DNA from 3 places in the Deinococcus taeanensis genome. Region 1 is predicted to be linked to each of the others. Evidence: riboswitches for the same ligand, from Rfam matches in the RefSeq annotation. Region 1 holds a riboswitch; each other region holds the start of a gene.
The links. A riboswitch is a leader RNA that binds a small molecule or an ion and turns the genes downstream of it on or off. The one in region 1 is predicted to bind cyclic di-GMP.
Positions count from the first base shown of each region.

Region 2: linked by a shared signal. The riboswitch ahead of LAJ19_RS17895 (glycoside hydrolase family 16 protein) and the one ahead of LAJ19_RS10815 (hypothetical protein) in region 1 are both predicted to bind cyclic di-GMP.
Region 3: linked by a shared signal. The riboswitch ahead of LAJ19_RS17320 (hypothetical protein) and the one ahead of LAJ19_RS10815 (hypothetical protein) in region 1 are both predicted to bind cyclic di-GMP.

Region 1 is NZ_CP083455.1:2,245,258-2,248,529, forward strand. It holds gene LAJ19_RS10810 (hypothetical protein) at 135-908, opposite strand; gene LAJ19_RS10815 (hypothetical protein) at 1,002-1,466, opposite strand; cyclic di-GMP riboswitch class II at 1,538-1,622, opposite strand; gene LAJ19_RS10820 (hypothetical protein) at 1,843-2,283, opposite strand; gene LAJ19_RS10825 (hypothetical protein) at 2,492-3,272, opposite strand, start outside.
Region 2 is NZ_CP083458.1:28,209-31,480, forward strand. It holds gene LAJ19_RS17885 (ABC transporter substrate-binding protein) at 1-587, opposite strand, end outside; gene LAJ19_RS17890 (biliverdin-producing heme oxygenase) at 696-1,298, opposite strand; cyclic di-GMP riboswitch class I at 1,660-1,734, shown strand; gene LAJ19_RS17895 (glycoside hydrolase family 16 protein) at 1,747-2,493, shown strand; gene LAJ19_RS17900 (hypothetical protein) at 2,798-3,272, shown strand, end outside.
Region 3 is NZ_CP083457.1:336,942-340,213, reverse strand. It holds gene LAJ19_RS17325 (hypothetical protein) at 434-1,456, shown strand; cyclic di-GMP riboswitch class II at 2,008-2,092, shown strand; gene LAJ19_RS17320 (hypothetical protein) at 2,100-2,687, shown strand.

The DNA of each region.
Region 1 (3,272 bases):
CGTTGTGTACCTCAAATATCACGGTGACCGAGTCCACAACCTTAATGACCTGCTCGCCCTGAGGGCCTGTCAGGCGCAGAGCTTGCGCGCCAGATGAAAGCAGCAGCGAGAGCGCCAGGGCACTCCAGCGCATCTTAGTTCCCCAATGAAACGTTGTACCGCGTTCCCACAACTGGGTTAACACCATCGTTGGCCATCACCAAGAAGGTGTACTTGCCAGACGTGAGTTTGCCGAAGTTGAAGTTGAGCTGCACGCCACCACCAGGGTAAAGGCGGATTTTACCCACCTCATTACGAGCAACCAGTTTGCCTTGTGGGTCATAAACCTCGGCACGGTATTGAGGGAAGGTGACAGCATTGCCGTCATTGAAAACCTTCACGCCCAAGTTCACGCCCTCTGGCTGACGCTCAAGATTGGGGCTGGCGAAGCGAATTTTCGCATTCCCCCCTGCCAGAGTGGTAATCAGATTGATGGCGTAACGAGTGTTGACAATAACCCCACCCTTGCTGGCTGAAGGCTGACGATCCGGTTGCACGATGACTGCGCTCCAGTGAGTCCCAGGCGCGACCTCTTGTGGCACCGAAATGGTGACATTGAACGATTTGGTGCTGTTGGCCGGCACAGTCACCAGCGTTGCAGGCAGTTTGATCCAGAGCGCATTGCTTCGGTCGAGTTGGCCAGGTTGGAGATATGTGGTGGTGCCTGGCAGAGCCCGTACATCCTCAATGCTCACTCGAACAGTTTCTGCGGCGGTTCCGGAGTTTCTAAGCGTGATAGGCACTTGAATTACCTGGCCAGGCTTCACATCGAGGTCACGAGCAAGGCTGCCCTGCACAGCGGTGGAGGCATGTGCCGTTGTGAGAAGTGCGCCAGTGGACAGGAGGAGAGGAAAAAAAGAGTACTTCATGGAAGAGACCCCCTCAAAGGTGGAAGTAAAGGGCAGTAGAACCTTGGAGTTCTACTGCCCTTTATATGGTCAGCTCACTTGAAAAAAGCGAGATTACTCAGAGATAGTGAAGTCGACGGTGATGGTCGCGTTAGCAGCAAATCCGTTTTTCAGGGCAGCATCACTCAGTTCTGCGGTGTAGGAAAGTGTGGGGGAAGCGCTGGTCTGGGCGGCCAGGCCGCTCAGAATGTCACCTGATGGCGCGGTGGTATCGAGTATAACGCCAGTAGTGGCGGTACCGACCTTGATAGTCAGAGACTTCACGAAGGTGGGGACATTCGAGACAGTGGCTGTCACTTTACGAGTACCAGTGCTTACCCCGGCGGTGGCCCAGTTCAGGGTGCCAGTGCCAGTGGCAGCCGTAGCCCCTGCGCCAGCCCACGTCAGATCGGCATTGTCAGCCGAGATGGTGTCAGGGGCAGAGTTGACCAGCGTGAGGGTGGCGCTATCGGAAACAGCGAACGCGACGTTGCTCAGGACGAGGGTGGCCAGCAGGGCAATGCTTTTGAAGTTACGCATCAGATACTCCTGTTCGGAAGCAGTCTTCCGAGGGTTGAGGGTGCTTTCCATCCGTGTGCCGGACGGTAAAGCGGGCGAAAAGGCGGTCGCACCACTTGCTCCCCTCGCCTGAGGTGCCCGGGTTACGGGGCGAGGATCATCACATCTCTTCGTCAGGAGCTTGTCTGATCGAAGTACCTAGAGAATAGCCACGGGACCTCACAAGTCTCTTACCAACTCGGATCAGGACATCAATAAAGCCGTGGGGTCTTCGCCCCTTCAATATTCCCGCTAGCTGGCCTAACACAGACGGAATGATCCTCCCGGAAGCCCGTCCGGTTTGGCAATCGCTTGGGCTCCTGCCCTTCTGAACTGAAGGCCCCAGAGCAAACTGGTCTTACTTCGGGGAACGATCCCTGGCCGTGCGCAGGCCCTTGAACAGGCGGGACGGTCCACCCTGACCCAATCTGGTGGCCAGACCCAGAATGAGCCGCGCAGCGGGCAGAAATTCCTCCTTCTCTTCGGGAGTCAGGACGTTCACTTTGATCTTCTCAGCCGCCTTGAGGGCTTCCGCGATCATCAGATACTCCAGCCGTTCCTGAGTCAGGGGGTGAAGAGAAAACTGCTCACTCTCGAACAAGGGCTGGCCTGTTTTCCGGTCGTAGCGGTAGTCACCCTCAGTAGTGAGCGTGTCCTCATCCACGGCGATGAGCGGCAGGACCCGCCAGGGCCGGTTTCTGCGCTCGATGCAGACGTACCCGCCCACGACAGTCCCTGTCACGTCCTCGAGGTGTTCCGCAATGACCAGAAGATCGAGGCCGGGGGGAGGAGTCGCCATGCCAGCATTTTACTGAGGTTGGCAGATGGCCCACCACTGGCCGGGCCGGGTCCGGAAGCCGCCGGCGTGGGTGTCTACAGCACTTCAAGGGTCAACCCCTGGAGTGACATCCGTCCGAGCGGGCCGAGCCCAGCCCGCAGCGGAACCCATATGCTCGTAGCTTCCTTCAGCGTCTTCTGGCCGTCTCCAGCTCAGAAGTACGCCTCTTTCAGATGCCTTCTGTGATGTTTGTGTGATCGAGTACACCCCGGAGCGGCCCTAGGGTCTCCAGACCCTCCCCCTGGCGCCGCGCGGCTTCCAGGTCATGCAAGGCCCGGTACAGCACGCGCTCCAGGTGCGCTTCATAGCGCGTGACCTTCGCCAGGGTCTCCCCATCCGGCATAGCGGCGAGTACGTAGGAGTCCGCTTCGATCTGCCGGGCGTCCATCACAGCCGCCCGCACCTCCCTTGCTTTGCGGCGCTGGCCGCCCGCGAGGCTCTGGAGCCACACCGCCCCCAGGTCCGGCAGGCGCTCCCGCCACAGGCGCACCAGGCCCGGAAGCTCTTCCGGCTCGAATTCCCAGTCTCCTGCCTCGAGGGCGGTCAGGTCCTCCGGCTGCCCGCGCTTGCCCGTCAAGGCCCGCACAAGCTCCCCGGGCGTCACGCCGACCCGCTGCAGGGACTCACTCAGCAGGTGCCCCACAGTGAACGCCAGCTCCGCCGGCAGTCCTTCCCCGGTTCCGCCTTCGGCCAGCGCCTCCAGGCACGCCCCGCTGACTTCCAGGCTCACTGCCGCCGTTTCCGCGAGGGCCGGATCTGTCCGGAGGTGCTCAGCGCTCTCCCCCACCATCCGGTGAACGCGGTTGAACGCCTTCAGGATGCCGCCCGCATACCCGTACTCCCGGCGTTCCGCGAGGCCCTGCGTGACCGTGCGCTGTTCCGAGGTGCACAGTGCCGCCTCGTACCGCGCCAGACGGTCGAGCCGCCACAGGGCAAGAGCGGCCCGCTCC
Region 2 (3,272 bases), on a different replicon from region 1:
GCCTTGGGGTACTTGCGGAACACGCCGGCGGCCTGCAGCGTGCGGGCGCCGGCGCGGTTGGTGTCGGCCACCTGCTTGATGAGTTTCTCTGCCTGTTCCTGCCGGCCGAACACGCGGGCCAGGTCGCGCAGGTTGCTTTTCCAGTAGCCGGCGCGGTCCTCGCGGTACCCGACCGTGGGGGCGATGCGGCTGAGCTTGTCGTAGTTACCGTTGCCGTTCCAGGTGAGGCGCACGATCAGGTCGGGTTTGAGGCTCAGGATGGTTTCCAGGTTCGGTTGAATCCAGTTGCCCACGAAGCGGGCGCCGCTGAGGTTGCCGCGCGCGAGGAAGGTGCCCCGGATGCGCTCGGGTTTCAGGTGCCCGTCGGCGGTGAGGTCCGTCGGGGCGATCATGGAGCTGCCGATGCCCACGATGCGGTCGCTCAGGCCCAGCGCGTAGATCCACCCCAGCGCTTCTTCGTCCAGGACCACGAGGCGCCTGGCATCGGCCTTGATCTGTGTCGTGCCTTCGTCGTGCTTGAGGGTAAGGGTCTGGGCGAGGGCGCTGCTGCACAGGAGCAGGCTGCTGAGGAGGGCGGTGCGTTTCATGCGGCTCACCCTAATTAAGCTGACTGGATTAGTCAAGTTTAAACGGCCCAGCTCGACGGGGGCGATGGACCTCCAGAGAGGGGCGCTCAGTGCGCGCGTCGCGCTGGCTCAGAACGATCCGGCCGCGTCCTGCGCTGACAGGGTTTCAAACAGAATGAACGTCTGCTGCGCCGCCCTCACCGCGTCGTGCACAAACCGCGCCGGATCCTCGGCTGCGTTGTAGCGGCTTTCGAGCAGCCTCCCAAACGTCCGCCACCGCGGTCCGACCGGCTGCCCATCACTGCCGTAAAAGTGCAGCGCCGCGTCCGGAAACCCCGCGGCGCGCAGGTGCCGGCTCACAACCTGACCGCCCAGCGCCGAGCCTTCAAGCACGTACGCTGCGCCCCACGCTGCCGCCTCGCTCGTCACGTGGTCGCCTCCGTGCGGCAGGGGCGGCGTCACACGGTGCCCCAGCGCCACGAGATCACGCTGCAGTCCCGGCAGGCGGGACTGGGTGGACACCGCCAGCGCCGCCCAGCCGTCGGGGGACAGGGCCGCCCGCAGCCTCCCGGCAATCACCGGCTCCAGCGCGCTGTGCAGTGCGCAGTTCACGCCCAGCACTGCCGCGTACCGCTCCGGCGTGAGGCCGGGAGTCATCAGGTTGACGGCGCGTTCGGCGCGCTGATGATGCCGCGTGGTCTGTTCTTTCAGCGCGCCCAGGACGGACGGCATCACCGGACCCGTTCAGCCTGGCAGAAGCCGGCCCGGCCCGGCCCGGTGCCCACTGGACCACAAGCGCTGGCCGCAGGCCGCGGAGGAAAGCAGGGCAGGGTGCAGGTCATGGACCTGCTCAGCCTAGCAGTGCCCACCAGTCTGATGGCACGCCGTGAAGGGCGCATGAACATCAGGACCGCTGCCCTTGCCGGCACGGTATGAATAGCAGAGCCCTCCTGGTCGTGCTTTCGCTCACCAGTGGTACCGGAAGTGAGCCTCGGGCGCAGACCCGTCTCCAAGGGCGGTGAGAATCCTGACAGAACAGATGTGATTCTCTTCATGTCAGGTTCAGGCTTCGTGCGTGAAGCGCTGCTCCTCCACCGGAAAAAGGCAAACCCGTCGCAAGGCGGGGACGCAAAGTCACGGGGCCCACAGGGTCGGCCGGACCACCACAAGGAGAAGGACCATGCTACGCCGAAGCCTCCTGACTGCTCTGTTTGCCCTCAGCCTCCCGGTGTCCGCGGGACACGCCGCGCCCGGCCCCTGGGTGGAGTCCTTCACCCAGGGCACCCTGGACCGCTGGGTGGTGTCCAACTGGCGGGGCTTCTGGGCCGGTGGAACGCTCGACGGTGCATTCAGCGCCCAGAACGTGAAGGTGCTGCAGGGCGGGCAACTGCAGCTGCGCCTGAAAGTGCAGCGCTGCGGCGGCCGCTGGTGCGCGCAGGCCGCAGCGCTGCAGTCACGGCAGAAGTTCGGTTTCGGACGCTACACGGTGAGAATGCGCGCCGCGAGTGACAGTGGGGATCCCCGCCGTGCGGGCCGGGCGCGCCCGGGCAACATCAGTGCGGCCTTCAGCTTCCTGGACGACAGCCGCACTGAGATTGACGTGGAGATCGAAGGGCACCGTTCACGGCAGATCAATACGGCGGCCTGGCAGGGACTGGAACGCAAGTCGTTCGCGCTCGTCACCCATCCGCAGGGCACCGACCTCGCGACCGGCTTTCACACGTACACCTGGGACTGGCAGCGGGATCACCTGGCCTTCTCGGTAGATGGCCGCGAGGTGTGGCGCACGCGGGAGCACGTTCCGCAGGATCCGGCGCACCTGATGCTCAATGTGTGGCCTACCGACGATTCGAAGTGGGGTGGGCAGGCCACCCCGGGCGAGGTGTTCATGCTGGTGGACGAAGTGAAATTTGAGCCTTCACTGTAAATTTCTCATTTTTATCATTAAGATTGCAGCTATTCCACATCCATTCGGGTCTCTTTTTCATCATGCACCCACGATGAAACGCGCCAGCAACCCTGAAATCACCTGAAAGGGCCTGGACACCACCCGCGAATTCTGCGACTACACCGACACTAACCTGCTCTTTAGACCATGGAGGCGCACCCGTTTGGGGGCACTGAGCTCCGGGTGCGCCCGTTATCGTACCGACACAGGCGCGCCTGCACACCACTGAACTTCTAGTGGTGCCAGTCGCCGTCCAATTCCCGTACAGAACCCACAGGAGACTATGGAACTGCTGTTTGCATTACGGCTGCGGCTGACAATTTTCGCACTACTGACCGGCGCAGCCCTGATGCTCGCCTGGCCAGCGAGCTCCACCCTGGCGGCCCTGCTGGTCGCCCTCACCGCCGCCGGTCCCTGGCTGCCCTGGACCTGGAGCTGGCTTGCCGGCGTCGTCGTGGCCGGCCTGTGGACCGTGACCCGCCTGGATGCCGGCGCGGCCGACCTCACCACCTTTGGCGGGGCCGCCCTGCTGCTCCTCGCCGCCTGGACGGCCCGGCAGGTCATCCTGCCCGCCGTGGGCGCCCACCGTATGCTGCGCGCCCAGGGCGCCCTGCTCTCCGGCAGCAGCGCCGAACACCCGGTCACGGGTCTGCCGAACCTCGCCCTGGCCCGCCTGAGTCACCGCATGCTGCGCGCCTCCTACGTGCGCCGCGGCACCGCCGGTACCCTGCTGGGCGTCACCGTCCTGAACCACGAAC
Region 3 (3,272 bases), on a different replicon from region 1:
TGTATACTGGCTAATACAATTAGTTTTGTCAAACCCACCTGCCATTTTTGCAGGAGTGATACTTCACACATTTGATGGATGCGCCGCGCGGGAAAGCGGCCGAAGCTAAAGCACGTATGACGATGAACGTGTTCACCTCCCTCCCGCAGCTGCACGACTCTCCAAAGGCACGACTCCGAAGGGCTTCCACCGTCCACCGTCTCGAGTGTTCCCACCAGTGTTCTCTCGTCGTACACGGCACTGAAACGGCTGCCCACCCCCTGAGCCCTGCCAGACAGACCCTCAGCGCCTCAAGGGTCCCCCATCAAGGAAACCGCGGTACACGCAGCACACCCCCCCGCAACCTGGAGGCTTCCCCATGACCGTCCACTCCCCCCCTGTCCTTGCGTCCGTTCCCAACACCCGGCCCGTCGCCAGACGCTGGGAGAACCTCGTGACCATTCTGCTGGGCTTCTGGCTCATGATTGGACTGTTCGTCGATGGTTGGGCACATTCCAACCTGCCGTCCAGCCTGGAAACATTTTTCACGCCCTGGCACGGCCTGTTCTATTCTGGCTACCTGGCCACCGCTGGCTGGATTGCTCTGCTGGTCTGGCGCCACGTCCGCCGGGGCGCACGTGGATTGAACGCTGTGCCTCTGGGCTACGATCTGGGCCTTGCTGGCATTGCTGTGTTCGGCCTTGGCGGCGTCGGAGACCTGCTCTGGCACACCATCTTCGGGATTGAAAAAGATGTGGAGGCCCTGCTCAGCCCGACCCATCTCCTGCTGCTGCTGGGCATGCAGCTGATTGTGCTGAGCCCTTTCAAAGCCCGGTGGAAGCATCCTCACGCAGACCACGCACCACGGTTTGGTGCGTTCCTGCCGACTCTGCTGTCCGCAACGGCGGCCCTCAGTTTCGTGTCTTTCTTCCACATGTACGTCTGGGGGTCCACCGTAACGCTGCACGTCAAACACAGCGTTAAGTACCTGACTCAACAGGGCGACCTCACAGCCCAATTGGCGCAGAACTACAATCTCGCGTCCATCCTCTTTACCACTGTCATTCTGCTGCTGCCCCTGTTGCTCATGGCGCGACGCTGGCGCTTGCCTTTCGGGAGTCTGACCTTCCTTTACGGGCTGAATGGACTGCTGATGTCAGCACTGAGTTTCGCCGGGGCTCAGGACCTGGGGGGGTTGGTGCTGCTGGCCAGTCCCCTGGCTGCCGGCCTCGTGGCGGATCTCCTGCTGCGGCGGGAGGATGTCCGCACGCATGCGTGGGGACTGTGGCTCATTGGATTCGTGACCCCCGTCGTGTTGTGGGGAGTGCATTTCCTGGTGGTGTCTGTGCTTTTCGGGGAGGGATGGAGTGTGGAGCTCTGGGCTGGAATTACGTTCATGGCGGGCCTTGCCGGCTTTGCGCTGAGTTTCCTGGCGGCCCCCCCTGCGCCGCCCATCCCACAACCCGGACACCATTGACTGACCCGCTGAATGCGTGTTGATTCAGCCACGGCAGGAGGTCTGGGAAGGTCAGTTGAGCGAGAAACGAGAAATGCGGGCGGCGGTCTGACACTCAGACCGCCGCCCGCATTTCTCGTGGATTGTGCCAGGCAGACAGGCGGAGCAGCGAAGCCGGATTTTTTAAAGCAGGCTGCGGTTGCACACCGCGGTTCGCTCGAAACTCAGGTTGGCCGTACCTGGCTGACCCTGCCAGAGTTCCCAACCGTGACTCACTGACCGGGCCTGCTTTTCCGCGGTCGTCGGGCCGATTTCCTGACGCCGGCGCGTTCAGCTTGCCTCAGGTTTCCCGGGAAAGGTCAGTACCACCGCCGGGGGTGCAAAAGGGGGGGTGCGAAATCTTATGTTCGGCTTAATGTGGTCTTACTGATCCGAGCGGAAATCGGCAGCGAACCTGACGTCACCACAGTCCCGATATGGGATGAATCTGAGCTCCCGATGCTCTCAGGCAACGCGTAGGACAGTACCAACACGAGGACACGTTGTGAGCCACGACCGGTCCGCTGGTCACTCTTCTCTTTGGCTGCGATGAATCCTGCCCTGTAATGCGGTCACCTCAGGCAGGAGGAGCAAATGGTGAGCCCGGCCAAACCCAAGGAGCCGTATGTTCTACCACCTGGCTCGTCCGTTGAGTCTCGTCGCCGCTGTCACCTCCGTCCTTCTGGCCTCCTGCGGTCAGACGCCCGTCGCCACCGCCCCGACCCTCAGCGCGCAGGATGTCGCGTTTAACGCCAGCACCGGCACCGGCTTCGTGGGGAAAGGCGACGTCCAGCTCGCTTTCGGCTGGAACAACCAGGCCCTGCAGAAGAACGCCAAATACGTTACGTTCACCTACAACGCGACCGAGTCGTACCACTACGATTGCACCTTTACCGTTGTGGTGGGCCGCGACCGAGTGGCGCAGCCTCAAACCGTGACTCGCGGCCGCTCAGCGGCGGTCAACGCCACGATCACCAACGACGCCCGCGTGAGGAACCAGATCACCGGCTTCAACCTGACCGGAATGAGCGCCTTCACGTCTGACAGCACGGTCCCGCTCGACGGTGGGTCCTGCCCGGGTGGCCCGTTGCACGACGGCGTGATTTCGAACGTCACTCTCGACTCGGCCTCGTCCACTGGCGGCCTGTTCGTGAACTACAACGGCGTGAGCGTGACTCTGCCCAACACGCCCGTCGTGCTCGCCACCCCCTGATCCAGCCGGAACGTCCCGGTCCAGCGGGGACGTTCCGCCACAAGCGATGCCACTGCGGGACCTCCACCGGAGGTCCCGCACCGCTGAGTTGTGCTGGCCCCCCACGCATAAAATCCCCGGCGAACACTGAAAAACCGGGTTCAGCCTTCCCGGGCTGCGGTCTGCTGCAGGTTTGTCCGGAGGTGCGCCGAAACACCATCAGGGCATACCTCTGACCGGGTCGCCGACTGTTCCCCAGGTTGGTGCGGTCATGGGGGCAACCCTTTGGCCTGCTCTTCCGGGCTTGGCTGCGCGACAACAACGACACCAGGCTGCATTCCTGGCCCAATGACCGGTACCTGAACGAACTTGCCCACCCGGAACCGGCGGACTCAGGGCCGTCATGGTGAATTCGACTGGTTGTGCCCCCAGGGGACCTGCACAGACTACGGCGCGTGATCACGCTCAGCGTCCGCCGGTGTGGACGGTGCAGGTGGGCGGCGCGGGGTCTCCCGTGCGCTGAGGCCGTGGAGAGCAGACGGCCCCCGGCGGGCAGCCCGGTCGTGCGGAGCCCGGTGCCGGCGATGTGCTGCTCCAGCACCGGCG